Regions from separate parts of the Streptomyces sp. NPDC090108 genome, predicted to be linked through region 2. Evidence: riboswitches for the same ligand, from Rfam matches in the RefSeq annotation. Region 2 holds a riboswitch; each other region holds the start of a gene.

What was found. A riboswitch is a leader RNA that binds a small molecule or an ion and turns the genes downstream of it on or off. The one in region 2 is predicted to bind cyclic di-AMP.
Positions count from the first base shown of each region.
Region 1: another riboswitch for cyclic di-AMP. It lies ahead of ACIPRD_RS04055 (C40 family peptidase); the one in region 2 lies ahead of ACIPRD_RS15730 (M23 family metallopeptidase).
Region 3: another riboswitch for cyclic di-AMP. It lies ahead of ACIPRD_RS28255 (M23 family metallopeptidase); the one in region 2 lies ahead of ACIPRD_RS15730 (M23 family metallopeptidase).
Region 4: another riboswitch for cyclic di-AMP. It lies ahead of ACIPRD_RS04880 (transglycosylase SLT domain-containing protein); the one in region 2 lies ahead of ACIPRD_RS15730 (M23 family metallopeptidase).

Region 1 is NZ_JBIVDQ010000001.1:925,861-930,064, reverse strand. It holds gene ACIPRD_RS04060 (hypothetical protein) at 1-320, shown strand, start outside; gene ACIPRD_RS04055 (C40 family peptidase) at 396-1,604, opposite strand; cyclic di-AMP (ydaO/yuaA leader) riboswitch at 1,612-1,784, opposite strand; gene pcrA (DNA helicase PcrA) at 2,046-4,204, shown strand, end outside.
Region 2 is NZ_JBIVDQ010000004.1:143,029-147,232, reverse strand. It holds gene ACIPRD_RS15740 (HPr family phosphocarrier protein) at 105-386, shown strand; gene ACIPRD_RS15735 (GntR family transcriptional regulator) at 641-1,336, opposite strand; gene ACIPRD_RS15730 (M23 family metallopeptidase) at 1,607-2,338, opposite strand; cyclic di-AMP (ydaO/yuaA leader) riboswitch at 2,351-2,514, opposite strand; gene ACIPRD_RS15725 (pitrilysin family protein) at 2,802-4,202, opposite strand; gene ACIPRD_RS15720 (pitrilysin family protein) at 4,199-4,204, opposite strand, start outside.
Region 3 is NZ_JBIVDQ010000009.1:17,846-22,049, forward strand. It holds gene ACIPRD_RS28245 (PrsW family intramembrane metalloprotease) at 1-135, shown strand, start outside; gene ACIPRD_RS28250 (aldo/keto reductase) at 160-1,107, opposite strand; gene ACIPRD_RS28255 (M23 family metallopeptidase) at 1,313-2,353, opposite strand; cyclic di-AMP (ydaO/yuaA leader) riboswitch at 2,361-2,531, opposite strand; tRNA gene ACIPRD_RS28260 (tRNA-Met) at 2,846-2,919, opposite strand; gene ACIPRD_RS28265 (dihydrofolate reductase family protein) at 3,063-4,196, opposite strand.
Region 4 is NZ_JBIVDQ010000001.1:1,097,487-1,101,690, forward strand. It holds gene ACIPRD_RS04870 (outer membrane lipoprotein carrier protein LolA) at 1-8, opposite strand, end outside; gene ACIPRD_RS04875 (polyprenyl synthetase family protein) at 305-1,315, opposite strand; cyclic di-AMP (ydaO/yuaA leader) riboswitch at 1,866-2,105, shown strand; gene ACIPRD_RS04880 (transglycosylase SLT domain-containing protein) at 2,109-2,600, shown strand; gene ACIPRD_RS04885 (HAD family hydrolase) at 2,698-3,522, opposite strand; gene ACIPRD_RS04890 (ATP-grasp domain-containing protein) at 3,657-4,204, opposite strand, start outside.

The sequences.
Region 1 (4,204 bases), on a different contig from region 2:
ACATCATCGGCATCGCCGCGCTGCTCGGCGGCTTCCTCACCCAGATGAAGGCGATGGGCCGGGGCACGGCCCGCTTCGTCCCGGGAATGCTGCACGGCGCGTTCACCATGCTGGTCACGGGCGTGATCCTGGTCGGCCTCAACGAGGCCCAGGGGCACCACGTCAACTCCATCAAGATCGGCGTGAAGCTCGCCCTGCTGATCGTGATCCTCGGGCTGGTCTACGTGAAGCGCGACGACGAACAGGTCGACAAGCGCCTCTTCGGGCTGGTCGGCGCGCTGACCGTGGCCAACATCTTCATCGCCGTGCTGTGGACGTGACGTAGCGCGGGCCCGTGCCGGCCCGGCCGTGCAGGCCGGTGCCGGCACGGCCGACGGCCACGCCGGTCAGGCCGGTCAGGCCGGGCGTACGACGCTGTGGACGACCGTGCCGGGGTCGTACCGGACCGGGGCCTCCTGGACGTACTCGCCCGGACGCGGGGCGTGGATCATCATCCCGTCCCCCAGGCAGAGCCCCACGTGGCTGCCGTCGTCGTGGAGGAAGACCAGATCGCCCGCGCGGGCGTCGGCGACGGGGACCGGAGTGCCCGCGGCGGCCTGTTCGTGCAGGCCGCGCGGGATGGTGACGCCCGCGGCCTTCCAGGCGGCCTGGGTGAGACCGGAGCAGTCGTACGAGCCGGGCCCGCTCGCACCCCAGACGTACGGCTTGCCGATCTGGGCGCGCGCGAACGCGACCGCCTTCTCCGCCTTGGTCCACGCGGACGCGGGCGCGACGGCGGGGGGTACGGCTGCGGCGACGGCGGCGGGTTGAGCGGCGGGCTCCTGGGCGCTGTCCTGCCATGCGGTGGGGGGCGCCTGCTCCGGGCCGGCGGCCGTGAACCCGCTGAGCAGCCCGCGCGCGGAGAGGAGCTTGCGCTGGACGGCGTTCTTGGCGGCGCTCGGGTCGTACGCGGACGGGGCCGCCGTCTCCACGACGGGAGCGGCCGCCGGAGCCGCCGCCGGAGGCGCCATCGGCGCGTTCACCTGTGCGGTCGCCGCCGCTGCGGCCGGGCCGGCGTGCGGCTCCTGGACGGCCGGCGTGCCGGGAGCAGGATGCGGTGCGTACAGAGCCTGGGACACCTGAGGCGCCTGAGACATCTGAGGCACCTGCGATGCCTGAGGCACCTGTGATGCCTGCGGCGCCGGCGTGTTCCGCGCGTTCTCCTGCCGCTTGCGCACGGTGGAGGCCAGCCGGTCCATGAGGCGGCTCTGGTGGAAGTAGTCCTGGGGGTGGTCCTGCGGGCTCTCCTGCGCCGCGGGGCTCTCCTGCTGCGGGGAGTCGGTCCGGGCGCGCTGCCTGGCGCCCCACTCCCGTCCGCCGCGCTCCCGGGCGGGCCGGTCCTTGCCGTCCTCCTGGCGTTCGGACGCCGACTCCGCCCTGCGGTAGAAGTCGTCGATCTTCCTCTCGATCTCCTCCGCGCTCGGCCTGCCGTCGGCGGCGGCCGCGGCGGGCTCGGCCGTCTGGGACAGGACGGCCACGGAGGTGAGTGCCGCGGTGGCGAGGGCGGGGGCACGGAGACCGGTTCCGTTCGTGCCCGCGGGGTGCGGCTTGCGGTGCGACGCCAAGGGAGGCGACTCCTTCCAACGTGCCGCCTACCGGGTTAGCTGTCGGGTTCGGGCGGGTGGTTCGGAAGGGTTGCCCTACGGCCTTCTCCCAGCGGGATGTGGGCCGATTCACCCCAGATCGGTGTGGGTCCCCGGCTCCGGCTGCCCTGCGGGGCGTACGGGACTCGGCGGAGGCCGCGCGGCCCGGCGACGTTCGCCGGAAGGGGTCGTGCGGCCTGCTCGCAACTTAGCCAACTCGTGTGTCTCGTGTGAAGGTTGCTGTGCCATATGTCCGATACATTTTCGTGACCTGAGGGCGAGATCACATGCTCGTGACGGGATGATTCCGCAGGGTGAGGGGTACGCGGGCCCGCGCGGCGGGTTGATCAACTCTGCGCGGAACCGGCCATGTTCCCGGGGTGGCGGCCGGTTGTCGGTGCGGCGCCCTAGACTCGTAGAGCGATGAGCAGCCTCTTTGACGACAGCTTCCTGGCGGACCTCCAGGCCCCTCGCGGCCGCGACGAGGAACTCCCGCCGCCGCCCGAGGACGATCACGCTCCGGAGCCGCTTCCGGACGATCTGTTCGGCGGGAAGTTCGACCTGCCGCCGGACCGGGACGCCCACTACCGCGACGGCGCCCCGCGCCCCGCGCTCGACGCGGCGGCCCTCCTCGACGGGCTGAACGAGAACCAGCGTGCGGCGGTCGTCCACGCCGGCTCGCCCCTGCTCATCGTCGCCGGCGCCGGCTCGGGCAAGACCCGTGTGCTCACCCACCGCATCGCCCACCTGCTGGGCGAGCGGCATGTGCACCCGGGGCAGATCCTCGCGATCACCTTCACCAACAAGGCCGCGGGCGAGATGAAGGAGCGCGTCGAGCAGCTCGTCGGGCCGCGCGCGAACGCCATGTGGGTCATGACCTTCCACAGCGCGTGCGTGCGCATCCTGCGGCGCGAGTCGAAGCGGCTCGGCTTCACCTCGTCGTTCTCGATCTACGACGCCGCCGACAGCAAGCGCCTGATGGCCCTGGTCTGCCGCGACCTGGACCTCGACCCCAAGCGCTTCCCTCCGAAGGCCTTCAGCGCCAAGATCAGCAACCTGAAGAACGAGCTGATCGACGAGGAGGACTTCGCCACCCAGGCCGCCGACGGCTTCGAGAAGACCCTCGCCCAGGCCTACGCGCTCTACCAGTCGCGCCTGCGCGAGGCCAACGCGCTCGACTTCGACGACCTGATCATGACCACGGTCAACCTGCTGCGCGCCTTCCCGGACGTCGCCGAGCACTACCGCCGCCGCTTCCGCCACGTCCTGGTCGACGAGTACCAGGACACCAACCACGCCCAGTACGCCCTCGTGCGCGAACTGGTCGGCTCCGGCGTGCCCGCCGCCGGGGACAACGGGATGCCGCACGCCGAGGCGGACCTCCCGCCCGCCGAGCTGTGCGTCGTGGGTGACGCGGACCAGTCGATCTACGCCTTCCGCGGCGCGACCATCCGCAACATCCTTCAGTTCGAGGAGGACTACCCGAACGCGACGACGATCCTGCTGGAGCAGAACTACCGCTCCACGCAGACCATCCTCACCGCCGCCAACGCGGTCATCGAGCGCAACGAGTCCCGCCGCCCCAAGAACCTGTGGACCAACGCCGGACAGGGCGCGGGCATCACCGGCTACGTCGCCGACACCGAGCACGACGAGGCCCAGTTCGTGGCCGACGAGATAGACCGCCTCACGGACGCGGGCGACGCGAAGGCCGGGGACGTCGCCGTCTTCTACCGCACCAACGCCCAGTCCCGTGTCTTCGAAGAGGTCTTCATCCGCGTCGGCCTGCCCTACAAGGTCGTCGGCGGTGTCCGCTTCTATGAGCGCAAGGAGGTCCGGGACGTCCTGGCCTACCTGCGTGTCCTCGCCAACCCCGAGGACTCGGTCCCGCTGCGCCGCATCCTCAACGTCCCCAAGCGGGGCATCGGCGAGCGCGCCGAGGCGATGATCGACGCCCTCTCCCAGCGCGAGAGGATCAGCTTCCCGCAGGCGCTGAAGCGCGTCGACGAGGCGTACGGCATGGCCGCGCGCTCCACCAACGCGGTCAAGCGGTTCAACACGCTGATGGAGGACCTGCGCACGATCGTGGAGTCCGGCGCCGGACCCGCCACCGTCCTCGAAGCCGTCCTCGAACGCACCGGCTACCTGGCCGAGTTGCAGGCGTCCACCGACCCGCAGGACGAGACCCGCATCGAGAACCTCCAGGAACTCGCCGCCGTCGCGCTGGAGTTCGAGCAGGAGCGCGAGGAGAGCGAGGAACAGGGCACGCTCTCGGACTTCCTGGAGAAGGTGGCCCTGGTCGCCGACTCCGACCAGATCCCCGACGATGAGGACGGCGACGGCGTCATCACCCTGATGACCCTGCACACCGCCAAGGGCCTGGAGTTCCCGGTCGTCTTCCTGACCGGCATGGAGGACGGCGTCTTCCCGCACATGCGCTCCCTCAACCAGACCAAGGAGCTGGAGGAGGAGCGCCGCCTGGCCTACGTCGGCATCACCCGCGCGCGCGAGCGGCTCTACCTCACGCGGGCCGCGCTGCGCAGCGCGTGGGGCCAGCCGTCGTACAACCCGCCCTCCCGGTT
Region 2 (4,204 bases):
CGCGGTCCGACGACACGCCGGGGCGGGGTGGGTGACCGCCTCCGGCGCGCTGCACGATATGGAAATCTGGTCTAGACAACCCTGTGACTGAAGGGCAGCATCACATGGCTGAGCGCCGCGTCAACGTCGGCTGGGCCGAGGGCCTTCACGCCCGCCCCGCTTCCATCTTCGTCCGGGCCGCCACGGCCTCAGGCGTCCCGGTCACGATCGCCAGGACCGGCGGCACGCCGGTCAACGCGGCCTCCATGCTGGCCGTTCTGGGCCTGGGTGCCCAGGGAGGCGAGGAGATCGTCCTCACCTCCGAGGCCGAGGGCGCGGACGCCGCCCTGGACCGGCTGGCCAAACTGGTCGCCGAGGGCCTGGAGGAACTGCCCGAGACGGTCTGAGCTCCGGGCCGCTCCCGGAGACCGGGGCGTCTCGGTCCCGGGCCTCGCGACGGCCTCGGTTCCAGGCCGATTCCTGGCCGATTCCGGATTTCCGGACGAGGCCGGTTCCGAGTGGCTTCTGGAAGCCGCGTCACCCTTTTCGAGGGGGCGCGGCTTCCGCGTTTCCCGGACCCGTCCGGAGGAATTCACGGCACACGGAATCAGGCGTCGGAAATGCCGCTCCGAACGCCTCCCTTTTGTATACGGCTCGCGTGTTAATTCCGGAGACTCGGCATGTTTACGGGATGTTGCGGGTTCCTCACACGCTCCGCGCGGTCGCCGTTCGCGGGGAAGCGGAGGCGGTGCGCGAGGGTCGCCCGCTCGGTGTGCAGCGCCGTGAGCGCCCGTGCGCGCTCGCTGTCGCCGCGCGCCACCGCGTCCACGATGGCGCCGTGCTCCGTCCAGGACTCCACGGGGCTGAGCGGCGCCTCCACCACGTACATCCAGGCGATCTTGTGCCGCAGCTGAGTGAGCACCGAGGTCAGCGAGTGGCTGCCACAGGCCTGGGCGAGCGTGACGTGGAACCAGCCGCCCAGCGAGCGCAGATCCTCGCTGCTGCCCCGGCGCGCCCGCTCCTGACCCAGCCTGACCAGGCCGCGGAGCACCTTCAGATGGGCCTCGGTGCGCCGCTGGGCGGCCCGGGCGGCACCGAGCGGCTCCAGCAGCAGGCGCATCTCCAGCAGGTCGGCGGCCTCCTGTTCGGTCGGCTCGGCCACACAGGCGCCCGCATGCCGCCGGGTCACCACGAAGCCCTCCGCCTCCAGGGTGCGCAGGGCCTCGCGGACCGGGACGCGGGAGACGCCGTAGCGGCGGGCGATGACCTCCTCGGTCAGCCGGCTGCCGCGCTCGTGGACACCGGAGACGATGTCGTCCCGGATCGCCGTGCACACCGAATGTGCGGGAATTCGCATGCCCGACCTCCGTCTCGATCCCCGGGAAACGTCGACGATGGACGCGTTGTTCCGTGACTCTATGGCAATGAGCCGGAATTTCCGACGGCGGACCGGATTCCAGGGATATTTTTTGGACAGCGGGCGCGGAAGGTGCGGAAGCCGTTCACAGAACGGCGAAAGCCCCGGCCGGACGGGCCGGGGCCTCGGAACGCCGTACGGAAACCGCCGCGGGACCCGCGGGAAGCGGGCGGGGAGGGCGGGGGCCGTACGGGAGTCGCGCGGGCGTCGTCAGACGTCCAGGCCGTGCTCTCGGAGGTAGGCGACGGGGTCCACGTCCGAGCCGTACTCCGGCGTCGTACGGGCCTCGAAGTGCAGGTGCGGGCCGGTGACGTTGCCGGTCGCGCCGGACAGGCCGATCCGCTCGCCCGGGGTGACCCGCTGTCCCGGGGTGACCCCGATGGACGACAGGTGGCCGTACTGGGTGTACATGCCGTCGGCCATCCGGATCACGATCTGGTTGCCGTAGGCGCCGCCCCAGCCGGTGGAGACGACCGTGCCGGCGCCGGCCGCGTGGACGGTCGTGCCGCTCGCGGCGTGGAAGTCGATGCCGGTGTGCGAACCGGAGGACCACAGGGAGCCGCCGGTCTTGTAGCCCGTGGAGACGTACGAGCCGGAGATCGGGAGGACGAAGGCGTTCAGGCGCTTGCGCTCGGCCTCGCGGGCGGCGCGGGCCTCGGCCTCGCGCTCCTTCGCGGCCTTCTCCGCGGCCGCCTTCTTGTCGGCCGCGGCCTTCTGGGCGTCCGCCTGCGCGTCGATCTCCGCGGCGAGGGTGTCGTTGACGGTGATCACCGGGGTGAGGCCGGTCCGCTCGACGGAGTTCTCCGCGGCGAGGGCCGGGGACGCCGCGAGGGTGCCGACGACACCGGTGGTGGTGAGGGCCGCGATGCCGGCCGCGTGAGCGGTGGTGCGCTTGACCCGGCCGGGCTTGCGATGCTTCCCGGTGGCGCACATGAACGCCATGGAGTGGCTGGTCCTTTCCTTCCCTCTCGCCTACCGGGTTAGCTGACGGGTTCGGAGCAGGAAGGTCTCCTACGGGCACCCTCGCTCGCGCGCGGGCATCCGATTCACCCCAGGGACGTGGTTGGGTCCCCGGCTCCCCTGGCTCGCGCCGTACGGGGACTCGGCGATGGCTGTCCGGTGCCGCGGGCGCGGCGTGGTGCCTGACGAACAGCCCGGATGACGCTAAAGGGGGCGGCTCGGGATCCTCAAACGGATCCGGGCTTTTGTAGCGCATCCCACAGGGCAGACGGGCAACACCCGTACCAATCCGGACATCTGGGGGTGAGGGGGAGCCCGAGCCGGCGGGGCCCCGGGAACGGCGTGGGGACCTGACGACCCGTCGGTCCTCAGATCCCCACACTCGCACGTGTGCGCCGTACGGCTGTTCGCCGGCGGCCGGCCGGGCGCGGCCGTTCTCCCGCCTCTACTCGGCGGCCACCACCGTGACTTCGCCGATGCCGAGCGCCTCGACGGGCTCCTTGATCTCGGCCGCGTCGCCGACGAGGACGGTCACCAGGCGGTTCTCCGGGAAGGCGTTGACGACCGCGGCGGTCGCCTCGACCGTGCCGGTGGCGGCGAGCCGACGGTACAGCTCGGCCTGGAAGTCGTCGGGCAGGTGCTGCTCGACCTGGTCCGCGAACGTGCTCGCGACGGCGGCGGCGGTCTCGTACTTCAGCGGCGCGACACCGACGAGGTTCTGCACGGCGACGTCCCTCTCGGCGTCCGTCAGGCCCTCCGCGGCCAGCGTCCGCAGCACCTTCCACAGGTCGTCGAGCGCGGGGCCGGTGTTGGGCGTGTCGACGGAACCGCTGATGGCGAGCATCGCGATGCCGGGAGCGCCGTCGGGGGTGGCGGGCGCGGAGCGCAGGACCTGCCCGAAGGCGCGCACGCCGTAGGTGTAGCCCTTCTCCTCGCGCAGGACGCGGTCCAGGCGGGAGGTGAGGGTGCCGCCGAGGCAGTAGGTGCCGAGCACCTGCGCGGGCCACACGCGGTCGTGCCGGTCGGCGCCGACGCGGCCGATGAGCAGCTGCGTCTGGACGGCTCCGGGCCGGTCGACGATGACGACACGGCCGGTGTCGTCGGCGGTCACCGACGGCACGGGCCGGGGCGTGCCCGGGGTGCCGGTCCAGGCGCCCAGGGTGTCGGCGAGCAGGGCGTCCAGATCGCTGCCGTCGAGGTCACCGACGACGACCACGGTGGCCGTCGAGGGGCGCACGTGGCGGTCGTAGAAGGCGCGTACGGCCGCGGCGTCGATCTTCTCGACGGTGTCCTCGGTGCCCTGGCGGGGGCGGGACATGCGCGAGGTCGCCGGGAACAGCTCCTTGGAGAGCTCCTTGGCGGCCCGGCGGGAGGGGTTCGCCAGCTCGTGCGGGATCTCGTCCAGGCGGTTGCGGACCAGCCGCTCGACCTCGCTCTCGGCGAAGGCGGGCGCGCGCAGGGCGTCGGCGAGCAGGGCCAGGCCCTTGGCCAGGCGGGAGGCCGGGACCTCCAGGCTGAGCCGGACACCGGGGTGGTCGGCGTGCGCGTCGAGCGTGGCGCCGGCCCGTTCCAGTTCGGCGGCGAACTCCTCGGCGGAGTGCTTGTCGGTGCCCTCGGAGAAGGCCCGCGCCATGATCGTGCCGACGCCGTCCAGGCCGGCCGGTTCGGCGTCCAGGGGGGCGTCCAGCAGCACCTCGACGGCCACGACCTGCTGGCCGGGGCGGTGGGAGCGCAGGACGGTCAGGCCGTTGTCCAGGGTGCCGCGCTCGGGAGCGGGGAAGGCCCACGGCTTGGCCTCGCCCGGCTGCGGCTGGGGGTGGAAGTCCATCGTGGCGAGCTCGGTCACTT
Region 3 (4,204 bases), on a different contig from region 2:
CCGGGACCGGGACTCGTACCGCCGCAGGGCCCGATGCCGGGACAGGGTCCGATGCCGGCGCAGGGGTACGGCTACCCGGCGGGGTACGGCTACCCGGCCGCGCCCGATCCCGCGTTCAACCCGTACCGGTCGTAGCCGCGCGGGGCTCCCGGATCCGGGTCAGGCCGACGCGTCGGTCAGCCGGGCCAGTTCCGCGTCGGTGAGGCGCAGCCCGGCCATGCCGAGCAGGGCCGGGAGCTGGTCGGCCGTACGGGCCGAGGCGATGGGCGCGGTGACCGTCGGCTGGGCGGCGAGCCAGGCCAGGGCGACCGTGGCGGCCGGGACCTGGCGGTCGGCGGCGATCTCGTCCAGGGCGGTGAGGACCTGCCGGCCGCGCGCGGACTCCAGGTGCTTGGCGGCCGAGCCGGCGCGGGCGCTGTCGACCGTCGTACCGGGGCGGTACTTGCCGGTGAGGAACCCGGAGGCCAGGGAGAAGTAGGGGACGGCGGACAGCCCCTCGCGCAGGGCGAGGTCCTGCAGCGGGCCCTCGTAGGTGTCGCGGGAGACCAGGTTGTAGTGGGGCTGGAGGGCGACGTAGCGGGCGAGGCCCTCGCGGTCGGAGAAGTCCAGCGATTCCTGGAGACGCTCGGGGCCGATGTTGGAGGCGGCGATGTGCCGGACCTTGCCCGCCTTCACCAGTTCGTCGAGAGCGCTGATGATCTCCTCGACCGGAATCTCGGGCTGGTCGAAGTGGGTGTAGTAGAGATCGATGTGGTCGGTGCCCAGACGGCGCAGGGACGCGTCGGCGGCGGCCTTGATGTTGGCCGCGGACAGACCCTTGTACTCGGGGTGCTGGCTGACCTTGGTGGCGACGACGATCCGGTCGCGGTTGCCGCGGGAGGCCAGCCACCTGCCGAGGATCGTCTCCGACTCGCCGCCGGTGTTGCCCTCGGCCCACGCCGAGTAGCTGTCGGCGGTGTCGACGAAGTTGCCGCCCGCAGCGGCGTAGGCGTCGAGGACGGCGAAGGAGGTCGCCTCGTCGGCGGTCCAGCCGAAGACGTTGCCGCCGAGGGCCAGGGGGAAGACCTCGAGGTCGGAGGAGCCGAGCTTGCGCAGAGAAGCAGTCATGTTCCTTCTCAACGGTCCCTCCGGCACCACCCATTCCTGGTTCCCGGGAAGAAGGTGTGAAGCCAGGGGCCCGTGGGACGGTGGTGACGGGTGGGGTCCGTGCGGATCCCTCGGTGTCACGCGGGTCGCGGTGCGCGCGGAAAAGGCCCGGCCCCGTCCTGTCGGGTGACGGACGGGGCCGGGCCGGGTGCCGGTGCGGCGCGGGTCAGGGGTTCAGCCCGTTGCCCCGCAGCCACGCCATCGGGTCGATGCCGGTCGCCTGGCCCCCGGGGTGGACCTCCAGGTGCAGGTGCGGGCCGGTGACGTTGCCGGTGGCGCCGACGCGGCCGATGACCTCGCCGGTGCTGACCTTCTGGCCGACGGAGACGTTCAGCGAGGACTGGTGGCAGAACCACAGCTCGGTGCCGTCGTCGAGGGTCAGGACGGTGCGGTAGCCATAGGCGCCCGCCCAGCCGGCCTGCGTGACGGTGCCGCTTTGGATGGCCTTGACCAGGGTGCCGGTGGGCGCGGCGAAGTCGAGGCCCGTGTGGTAGCCGGAGGACCACATCGAACCGGCCTCGCCGAAGGTCGAGGTGATCGTGTACGACGGGACCGGCAGGGCGAACTGCTTGGCCAGCTTCGCCAGGCGCTCCGCCTCGGCCTGCTTCTTCGCGTCGGCCTCGGCGTCCGCCTTGGCGGTGACCGCCTTGGCCGCGGCCTCCTTCTCCGCCTTGGCCGCCGCGTCGGCGCTCTGCTTCTCGGCGGCGGCGACGGCGGCCGCGGTGGCCCGGATGTCGGCCTTGCTCTGCTGCTTCTCGGCCTGGGCCATGATCCGGCTGCGCAGGGCCTCGCCCGCGTCGCCGTCCTGGCCGCTGCTGTCCGAGGAGGCGCCGACCTGGCTCAGCGAGGCGGTCTCGGCCTGGTGGGTGTCGGAGGAGCCGCCGTCGAAGAGGGATCCGACGGACGACACGGACAGGTCCGGCACGGAGAGGGAGACCGGCGGCTTGCCGGTGTTGGCGCTGGCCATGCCGCCCGCGCCGACGGCGGCGATGACACCGACACCGAGGACGGTGGAGCTGCGGGCGAGTCCGCCCCCGCGCTGCTTGGCGACGCGGTGCCGGCCGCGCACCGGGGAGACGGACTCCTCGGTGGGGTTCCACTCCTCCCAGGGGCCCTCGTCGACGCGCGGACCGCCGTAGCCGAAGGTCTCGGGGTCACGCTGGGCCGGTATGAACGGGGCTTCCGGGGCAGGGGGGTTGGACGCCACGCGGGCGCGCTCCTTTCCTTCCTCCGCCTACCGGGTTAGCTGACGGGTTCGGAGCAGGAAGGTCTCCTACGCGCGTATACCTATGCGTGGAACTGATGCGGTTCACGTAGGTATTCGCGTGATTCACCCCAGGGTGGTGGTTCCCCGGTTCCCTCACGGGATTCGGCACATGCGCACGGCGCCGCCTCGGTTGACGGCTGGGACGACCGCGCTGCGTTATCGAACGTTAATAGACCCGCGTACCGGATTCCAAGCCGTTCCACTTGATCGTTAAGGCCATACGCAGTGGACGTAAGCCCCCAGGAGCGCCGAAAAAGGGGCGAGTTGACCGGCCATCAGGAGTCACACGGGTTTTGATGGTGACTCAGGGGGAACGCGGATGGCTTTCGCGCGCTCACCGAGGGTGATACGGGAAATGCGGCGGAACCGCACGGGGAACGGAAAAGACTCAGGGCCGGAATCCGTTTCCGGATTCCGGCCCTGAGTCTTCAGTAGCGGGGACAGGATTTGAACCTGCGACCTCTGGGTTATGAGCCCAGCGAGCTACCGAGCTGCTCCACCCCGCGTCGTTGTGTCTCAAGCATACGTCATGTTCGGGGTGCGATGCACATCCGTTCCGGGTGACGTGGGTCGCTCCGCTCCGGAGGCCTTCCCGGCGGCCGGAGCGGAGGGTGTGCGGGCGGGCCCCGGCGCGCGGGGCCCGGGCCCCTCAGCCCGCCAGGTGCGCGTTCGGCGCCTTCGCCAGAGCCTCGTACTCCGGCAGCAGGACGACGTCCGCGCCCGCGTCCGCCAGGACGCCGGCGCCGTCGGCCGACGCAACGAAGGTGTCCGGCTCGCGCCAGGCCGTGACCACCCGGCGCACGCCGGACCGCAGGATCAGCTCCGCGCACGGGGCGGGCCGGGAGGCGCGGCGGGAGCAGGGCTCCAGGCTGCTGTAGACGGTGGCACCGGCCAGCCGCGGATCGGCGGGGCCGACCTTGGCGAGAGCCGCCTCCTCGGCGTGGGCGACGGGGTCGCCGCCCTCGCGCGAGTGGCCGCGCGCCAGCTCGGTCCCGTCGGCGGCGACCACCACCGCGCCGACGCTGAAGGCCGTGTCCGACGGGGGGCACAGGGCGGCCAGCTCGCAGGCGGTGCGCAGCCAGTGCCGGTCGGCGGCGGCGGGCAGCGGGCCGGTGCCGGGCGCGGTGGGCTCGTACCGCATGAGGACGACGTCCTCGATCCGGCGGCTGTCGGTCAGCCTCAGCCGTCCGGCCTGGTAGGCCCCCGGCCCGAACAGACGCGGGGCCTGCTCATCGCCGACGAACAGCGGGGCGACCACCAGCTGGAGCTCGTCGGCGAGGCCCTGCTGGAGGAGCTGGGTGTGCACGGTGCCGCCGCCCTCCACCATGAGGCGCCGTACGCCCCGGACGTCGTGCAGGTGCTCCAGCAGGGCGCGCCAGTCGAGGGCGGCGCCGAGGGAGACGACGTCGGCGGTCGCGCCGAGGAGTCCGGCGGCCCGCCCGGCGCCCCGGTCGGTGGTGCAGACGAGCTTCTCGCCGCCGGTGTGCCAGAAGTGGGCGGCGGGGTCGAGGTCGCCGGTGGCGGTGACCGTGACCTTCAGCGGGTACTCCGGCCCGCCCCCGGCGACCCGGGCCGCGCGGCGCGCCGGGTCGTTGACGAGGAGCCTGGGGTTGTCGGCGCGGATGGTCCCGGCGCCGATCAGGATGGCGTCGACCGAGGCCCGCACCTCGTCCACCCGGTCGAAGTCGGCGGGGCTGGACAGCAGGAGCCGTTCGGGGCCGGTGTCGTCCAGATAGCCGTCGAGGGAGACGGCGGCGGACAGCAGGACGTACGGGTACGGCATCGGCGCGC
Region 4 (4,204 bases), on a different contig from region 2:
GGTGCCATGTCTGCCTTACCTCCGTCGTCGGCGGCGGCTTCCCTCGCGATGAATCCATCTGAGCCGCCATTCTCACCCGAATCGGTGAGGAGTGGTGATTCCCGTGGTTTCCATCTCACCAAATCCGGCGCCGGGAATCGTCAGACCTCGGAGGCAACTGCGCGTACACCTGCGGTATGACGCCGGAGGGCGGTGCCTCCACCCGACCCGTAGGGGTCGTGCGGGGACACCGCCCTCATGTCTGTCCGGCGGAGCGGACGGCGCGCGACCCGGCGCTCCGGGTGGCGGGCTGTCCGACGGGGTGCTAGCCGGCCCGGTGGACCACCGCGTCGCACAGTTCGAGCAGCGCGGCCTTGGCGCTGCACTCGCGCAGCGGGGCCAGCGCGGCGCGGGCCTCCTCCGCGTACCGGATGGTGTCCCGGCGGGCCTGCTCCAGCGCGGGGTGCGCGCGCAGCGCGGTCAGCGCCTCCGCGTGCCGGGCGTCGTCGCTGAGGTCGGAGTCGAGCAGCTCGCACAGCGCGATGTCCTCGGGCAGGCCGAGACGCGCGGCCCGCTCGCGCAGCCGGAGGACCGGCAGCGTCGGGATGCCCTCGCGCAGGTCGGTGCCCGGGGTCTTGCCGGACTCGTGGGAGTCGGAGGCGATGTCCAGGAAGTCGTCGGCGAGCTGGAAGGCGACGCCGAGCCGCTCCCCGTACTGGGTGAGCACGTCGACGACCGTCTCGTCGGCGCCGGACATCATCGCGCCGAACCGGCAGGAGACGGCCACCAGCGAGCCCGTCTTGCCCGCGAGCACGTCCAGGTAGTGCTCGACCGGGTCGCGGCCGTCCATCGGACCCGCGGTCTCCAGTATCTGACCGGTGACCAGCCGCTCGAAGGCGAGGGCCTGGACGCGTACGGCCTCGGGGCCGAGGTCGGCCAGTATCTGCGTGGCGCGGGCGAAGAGGAAGTCGCCGGTGAGGACCGCGACGGAGTTGCCCCAGCGGGAGTTGGCGCTGTCGACGCCGCGGCGCACGGCCGCCTCGTCCATGACGTCGTCGTGGTACAGCGTGGCCAGGTGGGTCAGCTCCACGACGACGGCCGACGGCACGATGCGCGGCGCGTGCTTGTCGCCGAACTGCGCGGCGAGCAGCACGAGCAGGGGCCGGAACCGCTTGCCGCCGGCCCGCACGAGATGCTGGGAGGCTCCCGTGATGAACGGGACCTCGCTCTTGGTGGCCTCGAGCAGGCCTTCTTCGACAGCCGCCAGTCCGACCTGGACATCGGCCTCCAGAGCCTGGTCCCGCACGCTCAGCCCGAACGGCCCGGTGACGGTCACGAGGAGTCTCCTGTCTGCAGGTGTCTGCTGGCGCTCATGCGGTTTGTCGATAGGTCGCTGCCACCACTCGAGTCAGCGTATCCGGTCCTCTTTCGATCACCGATAGCACCCACCGGTCCAGCCCGGGAGGTATCGGATCACAACCGGCGTGTTCGCGATCAGGTAATAAGAACGGACATTTATCGACTTAACGGGAAGATGCACCCACCGTCGCACCTCCACACACGCCAACGAAGGGCGCCACCCCAGAGGTTCCGCCCGGAAGGGGACCGACACCCCCGAATGGCCCCAAACAGACTTAATCCACCTAATCCCCCTTGTCTGTTTTTGCGCATTTTGACACTTCGTGAGTTGGGTCACGCGCCCCCACCCGGCGAGCCGCCCCCGCGAGCCCCTCGTCCACGCCGGTGGCACCTTGCCCGCCCGGCCAGTTGAGGGTTGGCGATCGCAAAGGATCAAGTGCCTCAATTGGTACAGATCAAGGTCAACTGGCACGTTGTGTGATTCCGACACTTGTTCCGGACATGTGCTCTCGCATACGTTCCGGGCCGTCGGGCGAACGCCGAATCCTGCCGCGCCCGGCATCACCCACCGATGAAGCATTCGTACGGCAGGAGCGGGGGAACCAGGTAAGTCCGCCGGGACGGACGGCACATGCCGTACGGACCGGCTCGGGGTGAAGCCACGCCTCTCCCAGCGCCCGACGGGCCTGGGGGAATCACCGGGCGTGGCCGGGCACCTCCCCGCCCGAACCCGACAGCTCACCTCGCAGGCGGCGGAGAGGAACGTCCCCATGCCTGCTGCCGCTCAGCCCCGCCGTGCCCGTACGGCCCGTATCGCCCGCACCCTCGCCGTCGCCGGCACCGGTGCCGCCGCCCTCGCGCTGACCCTCCTGGGCACCACCAGCGCCTCCGCCGCCACCCCCGCGGCCGCCACCACGCCGGCCACCACCCCGGCCGGTTACCCGAACAACCTGGACGGCTGGATCCGCGAGTCGCTCGCGATCATGGCCCAGAAGGGCATCCCGGGCACCTACGACGGCATCCACCGCAACATCATGCGCGAGTCCTCGGGCAACCCCCTCGCCATCAACCTCTGGGACTCCAACGCGGTCAAGGGCACCCCGTCCAAGGGCCTGCTCCAGGTCATCGACCCGACCTTCCGCGCCTACCACGTGGCCGGCACCTCGTTCGACCCCTACGACCCGGTCGCGAACATCACCGCCGCGTGCAACTACGCCGCCGCGCGCTACGGCTCGATCGACAACGTCTTCGGCGCGTACTGAGCCGTCCGCGAGGACGGGTGAACGAAGGGGTGCCCCTCGGATCCAGCCGGTGGATCCGAGGGGCACCCCTTCGCGTCGTCCCGGCGCGGGGTGCCGCTCAGAGGACGGTGGCGCGGAAGCCGAAGACGCGCTCCAGCACCACCGCGATGCCGTCGTCCTCGTTCGAGAGGGTGACCTCGTCCGCCACCGCCTTCAGCTGAGGGTGCGCGTCGGCCATGGCGACGCCGCGGGCCGCCCAGTCGAACATCGGGATGTCGTTGGGCATGTCGCCGAAGGCCAGGGTGCCGGCCCGGCCGAGGCCGAGGTGCTCGGCGGCCATGGCCAGACCGGTCGCCTTGGTGATCCCGCACGGCTGGAGCTCGACCGTCCCGGGTCCCGACATGGTGACCGTCGCCAGCGAGCCGACGACCGAGCGGGCCGCCGCCGCCAACTCGTCGTCGGACAGCGTGGGATGGCGCAGCAGGACCTTGCTGATGGGCTCGCACCAGAGGTCGTCGCGGCGGCCGACCCGCACGGCGGGCAGGGTCGGGTGCGGCATCCGGTAGCCCGGCTCGATCAGCGTGAGGCCGTCCACACCGTCCTGGTCGACGGCCACGTGCACCTGCCCCACCTCGGCCTCGATCTTGCCGAGCGCCGTCTCGGCCAGGTCCCGGTCCAGGCGCACCGACCACAGCAGACGGCCGGCGCCCGCGTCGTACACCTGCGCGCCCTGCCCGCAGACGGCGAGCCCGGTGCAGCCGAGCAGGTCCAGCAGCGGCCGTACCCGCGGGGCCGGGCGGCCCGTGACCACCAGATGGCGGGCGCCGGCCCGCGACGCCTGTTCGAGCGCGTCGAGCGACCGGTCGGAGACGGTGTCGTCGCCGCGCAGCAGCGTCCCGTCCAAATCGGTGGCGATCAGTGAGTACGGGAGAGGTGCGGCCATGATCAGAGAATACGGACCGCGCGACTCCCCGACTCACCCTGCTGCACGGGCACTTGTGCGCCGGGGGATGCCGGGCGAGGCTCGCGGGGTACCCGCCCGCGGCGCGCGCCACGTCCCCCGGCCGGCGGCCCCGGCTACTTCGGGGCCGGGCCGGTGCTGCCGCGGCGGTTGGTGCGCCACAGCTGGTACAGATGCTGCGCGCCCGGACGCACGAAGCGGGCGAGCATGGTGAGGAACGGCATCGGGTCGTCGCCCGCGAGCCAGGCCAGCTCGGTCCCGCTCGCCCGGGCCGGCGCGTGCGGCGTCGTGTAGCCGCTGCGGCGGTAGGCGAGGAGGGCGGGCAGGTCGATGTTCTCCACGACGTAGCGGTGGCCGGAGCGCTGCTCGCCCTCCGGAACCGGGCGGCCGGTGAGGTTCAGGTGCATGGCGCGTACGACGTCCACGCCCGACCCGCTCTCGAAGAGCCGGAACTGGGCGCCCATGCGCGGGTTGAAGTCGAGGAGTTTGTACTGTCCGTCGCGCCGGTCGAAGCGCAGGTCGAGGTCGACGATGCCGCTGAAGCCGATCTCCTTGATGAAGCGCGCGGCGAGATCGGCGAGTTCCGGGTTGTCGACGACGTACGCGTTCGCCGTCATGCCCGCGTGCGGGGGCCAGGAGCGGACCTTGACGCCGGTGAAGAGGG